4 regions of the Tardiphaga sp. 862_B3_N4_1 genome follow, and region 2 is predicted to be linked to each of the others. Evidence: predicted binding sites of a transcription regulator. Region 2 holds the regulator's gene; each other region holds the start of a gene.
What was found. The regulator PhoB, encoded in region 2, activates phosphate uptake and scavenging genes when phosphate is short. The targets are predictions, from matches to a motif close to TGTCATNNANCTGTCAT.
Positions count from the first base shown of each region.

Region 1 (4,196 bases), 1.3 Mb from region 2:
AGATCGAGCTTGCCACGCTGGCGGCGTAACTCCCGCAATTCTGGACCGGTAATATCCTTGGTGATGTCGGCGCGCGTCAGGTCGTAGATCTCAAGATAGCGATCGTTGCAAAACACGACCCGCTTCTGGTCGTCGAGCATCACGATGCCTTGGCCGAGATGATTGAGGGCAGAACCGACAAACGCATTGCGACGATGCTGCTCGCGACGCACATTGCGCAGCGCCGAGGCGACCCACAGCACAATGGCGGCGAGAAATGCCAGCGCGACAAATCCACCGATGAGGATCTGCCAGATCATTTGCGGGTCGAGTTCACTGATATAATGAACCGCCGGGGATTCTGCGTGGGCTCCGGCAATGCTGCCGAGAAGGCACGCGACTGCGATGACGGACACTGCCGCCTTGCTGTCTGATCGCCCGATCTTGCCAGTCATTACACACCCGCGTATTCGCAGCGTGAGTGTTTGGTTACAGGTATGTGGATCAGGTAAATGCGTATCGTCGCACCTGCAGAATGCGGCGAAATTTGGTGGTAATTAGCTGTGATGCTTAATGTTTTACTAATGCGCCACATGCGCAAGGTCGAACCGCAGCTGACCGGCGCAGCAAACTATCGGACGCGACATGGACAAGGTTGAATGCGTGGTGGTGGGCGCCGGCGTCGTGGGTCTTGCGATCGCCCGGCGACTGGCGGAAGCGGGACGCGAGGTCATCGTGCTAGAGGCCGCGGACGCGATCGGTACCGTGACCTCGTCGCGCAACAGCGAGGTCATCCATGCCGGCATCTATTATCCGGCCGGAAGCCTGATGGCACGGCTCTGCGTCGCTGGAAAACAGGCGCTCTATGATTATTGCCGCGATCGCGGCATCCCACATCGCAACTCCGGGAAACTGATCGTCGCCACACGTCCGGAGGAGATCGCCAAACTGGCGTCGATCAAAGCGCATGCCGAAGCCAATGGCGTCGCTGATCTCGAGCAATTATCCGGGACAGAGGCACGGGCGCTGGAGCCGGCATTGGCTTGCGAAGCCGCGCTGTTGTCCCCCTCCACCGGAATCGTCGATAGCCACAGCTACATGTTGTCGCTGCGCGGTGAAGCGGAAGCCGCCGGCGCGGCCTTCGCATTCCTCGCGCCGCTGGAACGTGGCCGGGTCACCGCCGACGGTTTCGAACTGGATGTCGGCGGCGAGGCTCCGATGACACTAGCCTGCGACATGCTGATCAATTCAGCAGGCCTGTCCGCAACCGCGATCGCCCGCATGCTCGACGGCATGCCGCTCGACCTGATACCGCCCGCTTATCTGGCGAAAGGCTGTTATTTCAGCTGCAATGCGAAAGCACCGTTCTCGCGGCTGATCTATCCCGTGCCGGAACCGGGCGGCCTCGGGGTGCATCTGACGCTCGATCTGGCCGGCCAGGCGCGTTTCGGCCCTGACGTCGAGTGGGTGGATCACATCGACTACACGGTCGATCCGGCACGCGGAGAGAGGTTCTATCCGGCTATCAGGCGCTACTGGCCAAGTCTGCCGGACGGCGCATTAATGCCGAGCTATTCAGGAATGCGGCCGAAGATCGTGCCGCCCGCAGTCGCGGTGCAGGATTTCATGATCCAGGGTGCCCAGACCCATGGCGTGCCGGGCCTTATCAACCTGTTCGGCATCGAGTCACCGGGGCTGACATCATCGCTGGCCATCGCGGACTACGTGGCTGAGATGGCGGGACATTGAACGCGAAAGGTTGCAGGCGAAGCGATCCAGGCCAACCGAATACTGGAGCTTCGTCGCAAACCTATCGCGGGATGAGGGGAAGACGTCATCGCACCTACGCGAAAGCAGTGACGTAGACGACGATGTCGATGCTGTGATTTATCGTTCGCTGATCAGTGCAGCCGTTGATCAGTGCACCGTTTCGCTGGCCCCGTTTTTGAGACGCTGGATTTCGTCCCTGACCATCAGTTTTCGACGCTTGAGTTCGACGATGCGGAGATCGTCGGTAGACAGGTGCACGAGCGCTTCGTGCAATTCGCTTTCGAGAACTTTGTGCTTGCGTTCCAGTTCGACGAGATGCGCCTGTAGTGCCATTCGAAAACTCCTCGGTAGGATTGAACCTCAGGATACGTTCGGTTGGACGATGAATTCTACATGACAGTGGACATCTGTCGATGGGTATTGAAAAGTGTATTTTGAGCTTCGGGTATCGTCTGAAACGAATCGTGACCTAATTGCGCAGCAAAAACATGGAACCGGACGGCTTGCGTGGTGCGCCTGCACCGGCGATAGTCATCCTAGAAATTCCTCGCAAATGACTTGCGAATCCAGTCAGCTAGAAACATGAACGACGACGAAGATCGCGAACTCCCGTTAGAACTCGCCCGATTGCAGCAAGAACATCGCGACCTCGACGCCGCTATCGATGCCTTGCAACATTCACCGGCACCCGATCTTTTGCGACTGCAACGGTTGAAGAAGAGAAAGCTTCAGCTGAAAGACCGCATCTCCTTCATCGAAGATCAGATCACCCCGGATATTATCGCCTGAGACAATGCGTCACGCTCTGGCCGTCGGCTAAAGAGCGGCCATGACTGCAACCCGATGCGTGACGATCAATAGATCGGCTTTCTTTAACTCGCGGTGAATGCAGCAGGCTGGGTGTTGAACTCGCCCGTCGTAAAAACCTTGCTTCGCGACGGCCGCCGCTCTTTTCGCGCGGCATCGTAGGCACGACAGCCAAACTTAATTCTGGCCAGCATCGCATCGTGGCGCGGTGAAAACTGCTGAGGCTGCGCGAATTGATCGCGATGGCGCTGGCGCTCGCACCGCGCAAGCCAGCCGTTGCGGCCTCACAGGAGCGGAACGGGGCGACCGCAAACAAGACGCTGCCGAAACTTGACAATAAGAACAAAATAAGAACAAACTTACGCCGAGATCAATCGACTCGTGAAGGCACCATGGCCGATATCACCTATTATGTCGCACTGCCCTTCCTGCACGACGACTCTGGTTCGCCCGCCGCCGGTGCCGCCGAGGAATGTCAGAGCGCATCCGGCGCCATCCGCCGCGCCGAACTATTGTCCCGTGCGCCAGGTTCAATCGGCGCATTGGCCTTCAGCCGTACCGGCGATCCGATGATCGGCGAGTTCGGCGACGCCCAGGTGATCCGCGCCTTTGGCGAAGTGCCAAGCGACCTCAGCGCGTTGTAAGGCGCCAACGCCGGCGATGGCTAACTACACTTTCGCGCGTCGCGCGGTCTTGCGCACGTACATCGCCCTGTCGGCCTGAACCAACGCGGCTTCGCCATCGACATCGGGACCCAGCAGTGCGACGCCTGCAGAGGCGCCAGCCGACACGTTGATGTCGCGGAAGACGAAAGTGAGCTGGTCGATCGCGGCATCGAGCACAATCAGTGCACCCGTCGCGCTATAGCGGGCGATGAAGGCCACGGCGCGGGTCAGCTCGCGGGCAAAGCCACGGCGGTTGAGAATGTCGAGCAGGAAGTCGGTTTCCGCCGAAGCTCGCAATTCGGCAATCTTCGCCTCGGCCTGTGTGAGTTGCGCTTCCAGCCGCCCGAATCGTCAGCGCGGCCGCCGGCGCGCGGCTTTTTGGCAGCGACACCAACGCCTTGGAACCGCGCAACGCCGGCTTCATGGAAGGTTTGACCGACTTTGCAGCAGGCGTTCGGGTTTTCTTTTGCATGGGATTTGTTACAAGGCTTGCCAGTCTTCACCAAGACGAGATCATGTTTGCCACGCTCCTTGCCACGCAAGGGGACGACATTGTATTTCCAGCCTATCTTTCTGGATTCGCGAAAGAAAATACGGAATGACCGCGCCCGTCGCCATTATTATGGGAAGCCAGTCGGACTGGGAAACCATGCGCCATGCCGCCGAAACGCTGACAGCGCTCGGCGTATCCCATGAGGCGCGCATCGTCTCGGCCCACCGCACGCCGGACCGGCTGGTCGCATTCGCCAAGGGCGCCAAGGCAGCGGGCTTCCAGATCATCATCGCCGGTGCCGGCGGCGCTGCGCATTTGCCCGGCATGGCCGCGGCGCTGACGGAACTCCCGGTATTCGGCGTGCCCGTGGAATCCAAGGCGCTGTCCGGCGTCGACTCGCTTTATTCGATCGTACAGATGCCGGGCGGCGTGCCCGTCGGCACGCTGGCCATCGGCAAACCCGGCGCGATCAATGCGGCACT
Region 1 covers NZ_JBPWQB010000002.1:696,157-700,352, forward strand. Annotated here, with positions in the region: gene AB8B02_RS20500 (sensor domain-containing protein) at 1-434, opposite strand, end outside; gene AB8B02_RS20505 (NAD(P)/FAD-dependent oxidoreductase) at 625-1,728, shown strand; gene AB8B02_RS20510 (YdcH family protein) at 1,897-2,082, opposite strand; gene AB8B02_RS20515 (YdcH family protein) at 2,332-2,538, shown strand; gene AB8B02_RS20520 (hypothetical protein) at 2,949-3,200, shown strand; gene AB8B02_RS20525 (hypothetical protein) at 3,225-3,518, opposite strand; gene AB8B02_RS20530 (hypothetical protein) at 3,620-3,823, shown strand; gene purE (5-(carboxyamino)imidazole ribonucleotide mutase) at 3,820-4,196, shown strand, end outside.
Region 1: AB8B02_RS20510 (YdcH family protein) is a predicted target of PhoB. The motif match lies at 2,132-2,148, and genes of this name have one in related genera.

Region 2 (4,196 bases):
TCCGCCTCTATGAAAAGATCTCCAAGTCGGAGATGGACGTGCGCGTCGAGAAAGCGCTGCGCGGCGGTGCGCTGTGGAACGAAGTCAAGGACAAGCTCAACGCCTCGGGCCTCAGCCTGTCGGGCGGTCAGCAGCAGCGCCTGTGCATCGCGCGCACCATCGCGGTGCGGCCGGAAGTGATCCTGTTCGACGAGCCGTGCTCGGCGCTGGATCCGATCTCGACCGCGAAGATCGAGGAGCTGATCGACGAGTTGAAGGATCAGTACACGATCGCGATCGTGACCCATAACATGCAGCAAGCCGCCCGCGTCTCCGACAGCACGGCCTTCATGTATCTCGGCGAGCTGATCGAGTTCGATCAGACCAACAAGATCTTCACATCACCGACCGATCGCCGCACCCAGGATTACATCACCGGCCGCTTCGGCTGACGCGACATATTCGCGGGAGGATTTAGATATGGCTTTTGAACACACCACCAAGGCTTTCGATGACGATCTGCAGGAGCTGACCCGTCTCGTCGCCGAGATGGGTGGCCTTGCGGAACGGCAGATTGTCGAATCCGTCGACGCGCTGATCCGCCGGGATGTCGCGCTCGGTGCGCGCGTCGTCGCCACCGACGCCGAGATCGACCAGTTGCAGCGCACGATCGAAGAGCGCGCCGTGCTGACCATCGCCAAGCGCCAGCCGATGGCTGTCGATTTGCGCGAGATCGTCGGCGCGCTGCGTGTCGCCACCGATCTGGAACGTATCGGCGATCTCTCCAAGAACATCGGCAAGCGCGTCAATGCACTCGACAGCGACTTCCATCCGCTGAAGCTGATCCGCGGCCTCGAACACATGACCGACCTCGTGACCACCCAGGTCAAGGCCGTGCTCGACGCCTATGCCGCACACGATCTGCCGGCCGCGATGACGGTGTGGAAGGGCGACGAGGAAATCGACGCGATCTGCACCTCGCTGTTCCGCGAGCTCCTTACCTATATGATGGAAGATCCGCGCAACATCTCGTTCTGTATCCACCTGATGTTCTGCGCCAAGAACATCGAGCGGATCGGCGACCATGCCACCAATATTGCGGAAACCGTGTTCTACATGATCGAGGGTCAGCAGATCCTCGACAAGCGCCCGAAGGGCGACATGACCACATTCGCGAATACGCCGACTGTCTGAAGCATGGCCCTGAAAAGTGGAAGCCAGTCTTCCGCAAGGATCATGATTTAAAGACTTGTCGGACGTCACTGAGGATATTGATCAAGATGGCTGTGAATGCACGCATTCTGGTTGTGGAAGATGAAGAGGCACTAACGACGCTGCTTCGCTACAACCTCGACGCCGAAGGCTATGACGTTGAAACTGTCGCGCGCGGCGACGATGCCGACACCCGCTTGAAGGAGCGGGTGCCGGATCTCGTGGTGCTCGACTGGATGCTGCCGGGTCTGTCCGGTATCGAACTGTGCCGCCGCCTGCGCGCACGGCCCGAAACCAAGGCATTGCCGATCATCATGCTGACGGCGCGCGGCGAAGAGAGCGAGCGCGTTCGCGGTCTCGCCACCGGCGCCGACGACTATATCGTCAAGCCGTTCTCGGTGCCGGAGCTCCTCGCCCGCGTGAAGGGCCTGCTCCGTCGTGCCGCTCCCGAGCGTCTCGCCACCGTCCTGGCGTTTGGCGACATCGAACTCGACCGTGACAAGCGCCGCGTCGTGCGCTCGAGCCGTCCGATCGATCTCGGTCCGACCGAATATCGCCTGCTGGAGTTCTTCCTGGAACATCCGGGCCGCGTGTTCAGCCGCGAGCAGTTGCTCGACAGCGTCTGGGGCCGCGACATCTATATCGACGAGCGCACCGTCGACGTGCATATCGGCCGTCTGCGCAAGCTGCTCAATCCCGCCGGCGAGCCCGATCCGATCCGCACCGTGCGCGGCGCCGGCTACGCGCTGGATGACCGGTTCGACAAGGCGGCGGAGTAATACTCCGCTATCGACAGTTATTCTCGTCATGGCCGGGCTTGTCCCGGCCATCCACGTCTTTGTGTTCGGCCAAGACGTGGATACCCGGCATTCGCCGGGTATGACGGCGGAGAGGTCTCCGCTCACAATTCCCCCAAAACAAAAAAATGCCCGGCTCATCACCGGGCATTTTCATTTGGTTTAGATGCTTTCCAGCTCAGCGCGTCGGCTTTGGCACCGCGCGGCGGCGGTCGCTGGCCGGCTGATAGGCGATGCGCGAGTGATGCGCGCAATAGGGGGCGCCGGCCAGGGCCTTGCCGCCGCAGAAGTAGAAGTCCGCGCTCGACGGATCGCCGATCGGCCAATGGCAGGTGGCTTCGTTGAGTTCGACCAGCGACAGGCGCTGGCTGATCGGCACGATGTTGTCATAGGCGATCGGGTCGGGCTCGGCCTCGATCTCGTAATTATGGGCCAGCGCGGTATTGCCGCGTGCCATCGGGCGGGCGACGCGTACCATCTGCTGCGCCGGGCGCGCCTTGCGCTGCCGCGGAGCTGCCGAGGAGGGGCTCTTGGCACGGCCGGACAGGCCAAGGCGGTGAACCTTGCCGATCACGGCGTTGCGGGTCACGTTACCGAGTTCCGCAGCGATCTGGCTGGCGGAAAGGCCGCCTTCCCAGAGTTTCTTCAACTGTTCGACGCGATCGTCGGTCCATGTCATTACCGTCATCGCCGTTTTCCCTTCGTGAGCGCCGGCCTGACCGGGCAGCGCTGCGAGTTGAGACTTCAAAAATCCCTGCGGTCAGAATCCTTTAGCGCTCACCGGGCGCGAATTTCGCGTCCGGCTGTTACGCCGCACTGGATGTGTCAAAAGGATCTACCGCCGCACGAGATGTCGTATCCGACGAGGCAAAAGCTACAATATGCCGTGACTCGCGCGCAAGAGTCGGGCATGCCGCGTCCACATGCTTCTGCAAGTAAAGCTGCAAAATCGGCTTTTTCTGCGACTCCGTGTGACTCGAAAGCCGCAGTGCGCGGTTGACAGTCTTCACAGCACACATAGAATAATGCCCACGTGCCGCCCGAGAAGGGCGGCACGTTTCGTTTCTAGGGTCCGTTGTTCGATTTCGCACAGTTGTCATCGACGCGGCCGCAGTCTTTTCGATCGGATCGGTTATGACCAGCAACGCAACGTCTTCGCCCCTCTCTCAGGCTCACTTGCTGCCTGTTTTCGCGCGTGCGGATGTCGCTTTCGAGCGCGGTGAAGGCGCGTGGCTGATTGGAACCGATGGCGAGCGCTATCTCGATTTCACCAGCGGCGTTGCCGTGAACGCACTTGGCCATGCGCACCCACATATGGTCGCCGCGTTGCAGGAGCAGGCCACCAAGCTCTGGCACATGTCGAACCTGTTCAAGAGCCCGGACGGCGAGCGCCTCGCCGCGCGGCTGTGCGAACAAAGCTTTGCCGACTTCGTGTTCTTCGCCAATTCGGGTGCGGAAGCGATGGAATGCGCGATCAAGGTGACCCGCCACTATCATTTCTCCAAGGGCCATCCCGAGCGCACCCGCATCATCACCTTTGAAGGCGCGTTCCATGGCCGGACCCTCGGCACGCTCGCCGCGACCGGCGCTGCGAAATATCTCGAAGGCTACGGCACGCCGCTCGATGGCTTCGATCAGTTGCCGCTCGGCGATATCGAAGCCGTGAAGAAGGCGATCGGTCCGAACACAGCCGGCATTCTCATCGAGCCGCTGCAGGGTGAGGGCGGCGTGCGTGCGCCGAGCAACGCGTTCTTCGGCGCGCTGCGCGAACTTTGCGACAAGAACGGCATCCTTTTGATATTCGACGAAGTGCAGACCGGTATGGGCCGCACCGGCGAACTGTTTGCCTATCAGCGCATCGGCGTGACGCCGGATGTCATGTCGCTGGCCAAGGCGCTCGGCGGCGGGTTCCCGATCGGCGCGTGCCTCGTCACGGCGGAAGCGGCCGAAGGCATGGCGCCCGGCTCCCACGGCTCGACCTTTGGCGGCAATCCGCTGGCGGTGGCCGCGGCGAATTCCGTGCTCGATATCATGCTGAAGCCCGGCTTCTTCGACCATGTGAAGAAGATGTCGCTGTTGCTGAAACAGAAACTCGCGGGTGTGGTCGATGGCCATCCAGATGTGCTCAGCGAAGTGCGCGGCGAAGGTCTTCTCATCGGCCTCAAGGCTGTCGTGCCGGCCGGTGATCTCGTTGCAGCACTGCGTGAG
Region 2 covers NZ_JBPWQB010000002.1:2,031,463-2,035,658, forward strand. Annotated here, with positions in the region: gene pstB (phosphate ABC transporter ATP-binding protein PstB) at 1-431, shown strand, start outside; gene phoU (phosphate signaling complex protein PhoU) at 460-1,173, shown strand; gene phoB (phosphate regulon transcriptional regulator PhoB) at 1,266-1,970, shown strand; gene AB8B02_RS26870 (GcrA family cell cycle regulator) at 2,167-2,676, opposite strand; gene AB8B02_RS26875 (aspartate aminotransferase family protein) at 3,123-4,196, shown strand, end outside.

Region 3 (4,196 bases), 210 kb from region 2:
GCCGTCGATTTTGACGTGACCGAAGAACTGCATGCCGGCCGACGGGGGCAAATTCTGCTTATCGGGCCCCGGCGCCTTCACGAAACGGACCTCGGGACCGAAGGTATTGTCGAGCGCCGCCGGCCCGAAAGTTCCGGCGTGAAACGGGCCCGAAACGAACTCCCAGAACGGCTCGAAATCCTGAAACTGCGCCTTTTCCGGATTGTAGTAATGCGCCGCCGTGTAATGCACGTCGGCGGTCAGCCAGACCGTGTTGCGGATACCGGCCGATTTGATGAAGCGCAGAATATCGGCAATTTCCAGCTCGCGGCCCCGCACTGGCCCGTCGCCCTGCGCAAGGGCCTCAGACCCGGTTTTGTCGGCAGCGTTGTCATAGACGACGAGGCCGATCGGCATGTCGGAGGCGATGACCTTCCAGGTCGCCTTCGACGCCATCAGGGCGCGCTTCAGCCAGGCCATCTGCTCCGGGCCGATGAAATACGCATCCGGACCATAGCTCTCCTGCAGATTCGGGCCGTTGGGCCCGCGATAGCTGCGCTCGTCCAGCATGAAGACATCGAGATGCGGGCCGTAATTGAGCGTGCGATAGACGCGGCCAGGCTCCTTCGGATTGACCGAGATCGGATACATCTCGTGAAAGGCACACGCGCCGCGCGCAGCCAGTAGCGTGATGTCGCGCTCCTTGTAAGACGACGGCAACTGCTTCGAGAGCGACCAGTTGTTGGTGACCTCGTGATCGTCCCACTGGCCGAAGATCGGCACCTGCGCATTGAATGCGCGGACATTGTCGTCGAGTAGATTGTATTTGTGCGCGGCGCGGAATTCATCGAGCGTTTCGGCGACCTTCGCCTTCTCCGGCACCGTGATGGTGTTCTTCCAGATCGCGCCGTCAGGCAGTTTCGTTTCAGGCAGGATCGGACCATCGGCGTAGATCGTATCGCCGGAATGGATCAGGAAATCCGGGTTGTGCTTTCGCATGGTGGCATAGGTGACCATGCCGCCATCCTCGGCGTTGATGCCCCAGCCTTGGCCTGCGACATCGCCGCCCCAAACGAAAGACACATCGCGGCGATCCGCTGGCGCGGTGCGGAAGCGACCGATGACCGGCTCGCCGACGATGTCGGTATGCGAGAGATCGCGGAATTTGACGCGATAGAAGATGTCCTGTCCCGCGGGCAGATTGTCGAGCAGCAGCTTCGCCGTGAAATCGGTTTCGGGCAGCGCCGCCATCGGCGGCAACATGCGCGCATTGCTGAAGGATTCGGTGGTGGCGACTTCCACCATCATCTGCGCCGGCCGATCCGCGCGCGACCAGATCATGCCGCTGTTGATCCCGACATCGCCGGACTGAATGCCATGTGACACCACCGGGCGATCGGCGGCGCGGCTGAGATAGGGCATCGCAAGGAAGCTTGCGCCTGCTGCGGCTGAGTGCGCGAGGAAGCGACGACGGGATAAACGTAGTGCCATGGCGAACTCCTGATCCTGGCTCTGGCACCAGTGGCTCTAGGCAGATCGCTTGACGCTGCGATGACAGGTGATGCGCAATATCAACACCTGTCAGCGCACGTTGCGAGTGACTAGCAACTTGATTGACACATTTGGAAATTTCACCTTAACGTGAACGTGACGGTTCCCTTCGGGGATCAAAAGGGAATGCGGTGAGGGGGATCCCCCGATTCCGCGGCTGCCCCCGCAACTGTAAGCGGCGAGCCTGCGCCAAGAGCCACTGGGTGTTCACCTGGGAAGGCGGCGACAGGCAGTGACCCGCGAGCCAGGAGACCTGCCGCCAGTCGTGGTCACACGCGAGCACATTGGGCGGGGTGTCCTGGTGGAAGTCACACTGCCTGTTTGAAAGCGGCGGCGAGACTTGGTTTGCGGTGACGTGCCACGTAACCGCGAGTCCTGTTCATGACCTCCGTTTCTCCCGTCGCGTTGAAGCGACATGCTCCCTTACTTTATTCTGTTGCTCTCTCCTGCTTGTTGTGTCCGAGCGAAAGCTGGTCGCAAACCACACAGTCGAGCCAGACGCTCGATCCTGTCGTCGTTCAGCCGTCGGCGACGCCTCAGCGGGCACGCCGCGCCACGAACGGCAATGCATCGCGCGCTGCGCGCTCGCGGCAACAGCGCAATGTCGCCGCCAATACCGGCGCGCCGGTCGCCACGCCGACAGGCCCCGTCTTCGCGGCACCGACACTCAACCTCACCGGCACGACGTCGACGGGCAGCCGCCTTGGCCTGACGCGCCTGCAGACGCCGGCCAGCGTCGAGGTGATCTCTGCCGAGACCATGGCCGAGCGTGGCCAGCAGAATCTGATTGACGCCGTGACACAGAACGCCACCGGCTTCACCGCAAGCCCGGCGCCGGGCAATGGCAGCATCGCCTTCAACACCCGCGGCTTCACCGGCAACGGCACCGTGATGACTCTGTATGACGGCACACGGCTCTATGTCGGCTCGGGCACGCTGACCTTCCCCTATGATACCTGGTCAGCTGAGCGCGTTGAGGTGCTACGCGGCCCGGCATCGGTGATGTATGGCGAAGGTGCCGTCGGCGGCGCCATCAACGTCATCTCGAAACTGCCGCTTTGGGTGCCGCGCAATCAGGCCGAAATCTCGCTCGACAGCAACATGACCCGGCGCATTGCAGTGGATAGCGGTGGACCGATCAACAAGGATGTCGCCTATCGCATCACCGCGACCGGCAACATGTCGGACGGCTGGGTCGATCGTGACAACACCTCCAATGTCGAAGTGCATGCCGCCGTCCAGATCAAGCAGACCGAAGACATCACCTGGACGATCTCCACGGATTACGGCGATCGCAGCCCGTCGCGCTATTTCGGCACACCGCTGATCAACGGCAAGCTCGATGAATCCCTGCGCTTCAGGAACTACAATGTCGGCGACAGCAGCATCCGCTATCAGGACAGCTGGAACCAGGTAAAGACCGAGTGGCAGGTGACAGACAGCATTACGCTGCGCAACACCCTGTACTACCTGAACAGCCAGCGGCACTGGAAAGACGTCGAGACCTACAACTTCAGCGCCGCAACGGGCCGCATCAATCGCAGCGACTATATCGAGATCTTCCACGACCAGCAGCAGATCGGCGACCGCTTCGACGCGACGTTCCGCGGCCATATCTTTGGCATGACTAACGAATTCGTCGCCGGCTTCGACGTCAACCAGATCGACTTCAAACACACCAACAACTCGCCCTATGGCGGCACGTCGTCGGTGTCGCTCACCGATTTTTTCCCTGGCTCCTTCGCTGCGACAACGACCCAGACGGTTCCAGGCTTCAGCACCACGACCAACCAGTATGGCCTATTCGCCGAGAACCGTCTGTCGATCACGGAACAACTCGCTCTGATCGCTGGGATCCGGCAGGACGAGCCGACTATCAATCGCACCGACTACGTCACCCCCGGTAACAGTTTCGAGAAATCCTTCTCAGCGACCAGCTGGCGCGCCGGAGCGGTCTATACGCCCATCAAGGACCTGGCCTTCTACGGCCAATATTCTACAGCCGTAGATCCGGTTGGCGGACTAGTCTCGCTGGCGGCGACAAACAAGAACTTCGAACTAGCGACAGGTAAGCAGGTCGAGATCGGCGTCAAACAATCGTTCTGGGGTGGCCGCGGCGAGTGGACCTTAGCCGGCTATCAGATCGTCAAAAACAACCTGTTGGCGCGCGATCCGAACTTGCCGTCAATGGTCGTCCAGGTCGGCCAGCAGTCGTCGCGCGGCGTCGAGGCTTCGGTCGGCCTCGCCCTCGACCACGGCTGGCGCATCGATGCCAATACCGCTTTCCTGCGCGCGAAATATGATGACTTCGTGCAGTCAGTTGGCGGCGTTGCGGTGAACTACGCCGGCAACGTGCCGGCCAATGTGCCGCAGAACGTCTCCAACATCTGGGCGACCTGGGCCTTTGCACCGGACTGGTCGGCAAATGTGGGCGTCCAATTCGTCGGCCGCATCTATGCAGATAACGCCAACACGCTCGTGCGTCCTGCCTATCAGGTTGTCAATGCCGGCGTGCAGTGGAAGGCCGACCGCAATACGACGGTGTCGTTCCGAGTCTACAATCTGCTCGACGAGGTCTATGCAACATCGGGCGGCACCAATCAGTGGCTGCTCGGCCTACCGCGCACCGCTCAACTCGCCGTCAATGTAAAGTTCTGAGCGTGCCA
Region 3 covers NZ_JBPWQB010000002.1:1,820,134-1,824,329, reverse strand. Annotated here, with positions in the region: gene AB8B02_RS25945 (alkaline phosphatase D family protein) at 1-1,470, opposite strand, end outside; cobalamin riboswitch at 1,614-1,805, shown strand; gene AB8B02_RS25940 (TonB-dependent receptor) at 1,912-4,188, shown strand; gene AB8B02_RS25935 (PepSY domain-containing protein) at 4,191-4,196, shown strand, end outside.
Region 3: AB8B02_RS25945 (alkaline phosphatase D family protein) is a predicted target of PhoB. The motif match lies at 1,520-1,536, and genes of this name have one in related genera.

Region 4 (4,196 bases), 550 kb from region 2:
ACGCTGAAGCTCGATCTCGGCGACGTCGTACCCTCGATGGCCGGCCCGAAGCGTCCGGAAGGCCGCGTCGCACTGCCCGCCATCGCCGATGGCTTCTCTGCCGCGCTAACCACCGAATACAAGAAGCCGGATAACCACAACGCGCGCTTCCCCGTCGAGGGCAAGAACTTCGATGTCGGCCATGGCGACGTGGTGATCGCTGCCATCACCTCCTGCACCAACACCTCGAATCCGAGCGTGCTGATCGCCGCCGGCCTGCTGGCACGTAACGCCGTGGCCAAGGGCCTCAAGACCAAGCCGTGGGTGAAGACCTCGCTGGCGCCGGGCTCGCAGGTCGTCGCTGAATATCTCGCCAATTCCGGCTTGCAGCTCGATCTCGACAAGATCGGCTTCAACCTCGTCGGCTTCGGCTGCACCACCTGTATCGGCAATTCCGGCCCGCTGCCGCCGGAGATTTCGAAGTCGATCAACGACAACGGCATCGTTGCCGCAGCGGTTCTTTCGGGCAACCGTAACTTCGAGGGTCGCGTCTCGCCGGACGTGCAGGCAAACTACCTCGCCTCGCCGCCGCTGGTCGTCGCGCACGCACTTGCCGGTACGGTGACCAAGAATCTAGCGGTCGAGCCGATCGGCGAAGGCAAGGATGGCAAGCCGGTGTTCCTGAAAGACATCTGGCCGACCACGAAGGATATCAACGCCTTCATCAAGAAGTACGTGACGTCGACGATCTTCAAGAAGAAGTACGCAAACGTGTTCGACGGCGATGCCAACTGGCGCAAGATCAAGACGGTCGAGAGCGAGACCTACAAGTGGAACATGGGTTCGACCTATGTGCAGAACCCACCCTACTTCGAAGGCATGAAGAAGGAACCGGAGCCGACCACCGACATCATCGACGCGCGCATCCTGGCTCTGTTCGGCGACAAGATCACTACCGACCACATCTCGCCTGCCGGTTCGATCAAGCTCACCTCACCCGCGGGCAAGTATCTGTCGGAGCACCAGGTGCGCCCGGCCGACTTCAACCAGTACGGCACGCGCCGCGGCAACCACGAAGTCATGATGCGCGGCACCTTTGCCAATATCCGCATCAAGAACTTCATGATGCAGGGTGCTGACGGCAACGTGCCGGAAGGCGGCATGACCAAGCACTGGCCCGATGGAGAAGCCATGTCGATCTACGACGCCGCGATGAAGTATCAGGCCGAACAAGTGCCGCTGGTCGTGTTCGGCGGTGCCGAATACGGCAACGGTTCGTCGCGCGACTGGGCTGCGAAGGGCACCCGTCTGCTCGGCGTTCGCGCCGTGATTACCGAAAGCTTCGAACGTATTCATCGATCCAATCTGGTCGGCATGGGCATTCTGCCGCTAACCTTCGAGAACGGCTCATCGTGGAAGAAACTCGGCCTCAAGGGCGACGAGAAGGTCACGATCCGCGGCCTGACCGGCGACATCAAGCCGCGCCAGCAGATGGTGGCGGAAATCGTGTCGGCCGATGGCTCACTCCACAAGGAGACGCTGCTCTGCCGCATCGATACGCTGGACGAGCTCGAATATTACCGCAATGGCGGCATCCTGCATTACGTGCTGCGTCAGCTTGCAGCCTGACGCCCATACGTGGTGTGACGTAGTGCCTCACCGCGAAGTGAGTGGCTAGTGAACAGAAGGCGGCCTATGAAGGGCCGCCTTCTGGCGTTTGAGGGCATGAACGTGTTAGCGACACCAATGTGCGACACCGTCTGTTATGTGTCTCACCTCGAGCGTGGCAAAACCTCATGAAATCCTTTGGCGGCATATCGCAGTGGACCGGCGCGCTCAGCGTGTGCGCCGCCATTGCAGCAAGCGGTAGCGCGCTGGCCCAGCCTAGGGCCGTGGTGGAGCTGTTTACCTCGCAAGGTTGCTCGTCCTGCCCGCCTGCAGACAAGATCATCGGCGACCTCGCCAAAGACCCGTCGGTGATCGCATTGAGCATGCCGATCGACTACTGGGACTACCTGGGCTGGAAGGACACGCTGGCCGACTCGCGTTTCAGCGCGCGGCAGAAGGCCTATTCACAGATGCGCGGCGATCGCGACGTCTACACGCCGCAAGTCGTCGTCAACGGCGCCACTCAGGTGATCGGCAGCGATGCCGATCGTATCCAGGGCGCGATCAGCGAAACCAAGAAAGGCACCGTGATGACGGTGCCGGTGTCGATGTCGGTTTCCGGCAAACACGTCAACGTGTCCGTTGCCGCATCGAGCAATGCGCCGGATACGGCGCATGGCGAAGTCTGGATCTGTTCCGTGTCGAAGGCAGTGCCGATCACGGTCGGGCGCGGCGAGAATCGCGGCAAGCAACTGACCTACTACAATGTCGTCCGGAACTGGCTGAAGGTCGGTGACTGGACCGGCAACGCCGCCAACTGGACGCTGCCGCTGGAGAACATCTCCAGGGATGGTGTCGATGCCGCCGTCGTTTATGTGCAAGACGGCACACGCGACAAGCCCGGCGCGATGCGCGGCGCGGCCTATACGTCGCTGCAGTAAGTCTTCAGATTGATAACTTCGGCTGCTGCTGCACTTACGCGTGGCATGCCCGCACCATTGTGAGCCCTCGGCGAAGACTGGATTGCTTCGTCGCTTCGCCTATCGCAATGACGTTTGATGGTCTCGCAAAAGCATCCACCAAAAAGAAAAGGACCAACTTGCGTTGGCCCAGTGGGGATTAACTTCCTGCGCAGGGTCCGATCCCAACGACCGCGGGGGGCTGGGGGCTGAGGAATCCGAGACCGGAAGAACCGGACCCGACGCAGTATCTTCTTGTCGCAATCCAGAAGGGCGCCCGATGGGCCAAAATTTGGCGGCAATAAGATTCACCTGACGTTCCCGTGACGGGAAATTTCTACCATCAGCCCTGCGGATCGGCCCTTGCAGAGGACCGCGGTCGGCGCGATCATGTCGACGATATGACAGGAGGCGCTGCATGAATGTGATTCCGGGAGATACTGAGCCCACCGAGAATCGCGCGGCGACGGGCTCTGCCGCCGCCGCGCCCGTCGTCAGCTTCAATCGCCTTGAGCTCAGCCGCATCCTCAACCTGTACGGCCGTATGGTCTCCGACGGTGAGTGGCGCGATTACGCCATCGACTTTCTGCGCGACCGCGCGGTGTTCTCGGTGTTCCGCCGCTCGTCGGAAGTGCCGCTCTATCGCATCGAGAAAGATCCGCGACTGGCGCGCAAGCAGGGCATGTATAGCGTGATTTCGGCCAGCGGCATGATTCTGCGCCGCGGCCAGGAACTCGACCGCGTGCTCCTGGTGATCGATCGCAAGCTGGCGGTGGTGTAATCGATTCGCTGAGCGTCAGGGAAGCGTGCGGGCGCCGTCGCCAAGTGCGAGCTGCATCGAAACGGTATCAAGCCAGCGATCGAACTTGAACCCGACATCGGTATGCACCCCAACCATCTGAAATCCGGCATTGCGATGAACCGCGATGGAGCCGGCATTCGCGCTGTCACCGATCACGGCGACCATCTGGCGGTAGCCGCGGCTCTCGCATTCGGCGATCAGCCGCGCGAGAAGTTTGCCGCCAACGCCTCGCCGTTGGGCTTTCGGATCGAGATAAATCGAATTCTCGACGGTAAAGCGATAGGCCGGTCGCGGGCGATGCGCGCTGGCATAGGCATAGCCGACAACCCGGCCTTCCAGCACAGCCGCGAGATACGGATAGCCCCCGCTCACCATCCCCTCGAAACGCCGCGTCATCTCGGCCAAATCTGGCGGGATCAGTTCGAACGTGGCCGTGCCGAACTGCACCGCCTCGGCATAGATCGCGGTGATCGCGGGCAGATCTGCCGCCGTGGCGGGCCTGATTTCAATATCGGACATGGCGCTGAGACTATTTTTGCTCCACCCAAAAGAAAAGCCCCGGCCTTTCGGCCGGGGCTAAGATCTTCTCTATGCTCTGAGCTTATTCGCGCTGTCCGAGCAGCTGCAGCAGCAGCGTGAACAGGTTGATGAAGTTCAAGTAGAGCGACAGGGCACCGGTGATCGCCGCGCGCTCGGCGATATCGCCGCCCTGCGAGGCGTAACCGTAGATGTAGTCGTTCTTCAACCGCTGGGTATCGTAGGCAGTGAGGCCTGCGAAGATCAGCACGCCGACAACCGACACGATGAACTGCAGCATCGACGACGCCACGAAGATGTTCACGACGCTC
Region 4 covers NZ_JBPWQB010000002.1:1,477,473-1,481,668, forward strand. Annotated here, with positions in the region: gene acnA (aconitate hydratase AcnA) at 1-1,608, shown strand, start outside; gene AB8B02_RS24240 (DUF1223 domain-containing protein) at 1,776-2,528, shown strand; gene AB8B02_RS24245 (DUF2794 domain-containing protein) at 2,965-3,327, shown strand; gene AB8B02_RS24250 (GNAT family N-acetyltransferase) at 3,343-3,867, opposite strand; gene AB8B02_RS24255 (Bax inhibitor-1/YccA family protein) at 3,950-4,196, opposite strand, start outside.
Region 4: AB8B02_RS24245 (DUF2794 domain-containing protein) is a predicted target of PhoB. The motif match lies at 2,937-2,953, and genes of this name have one in related genera.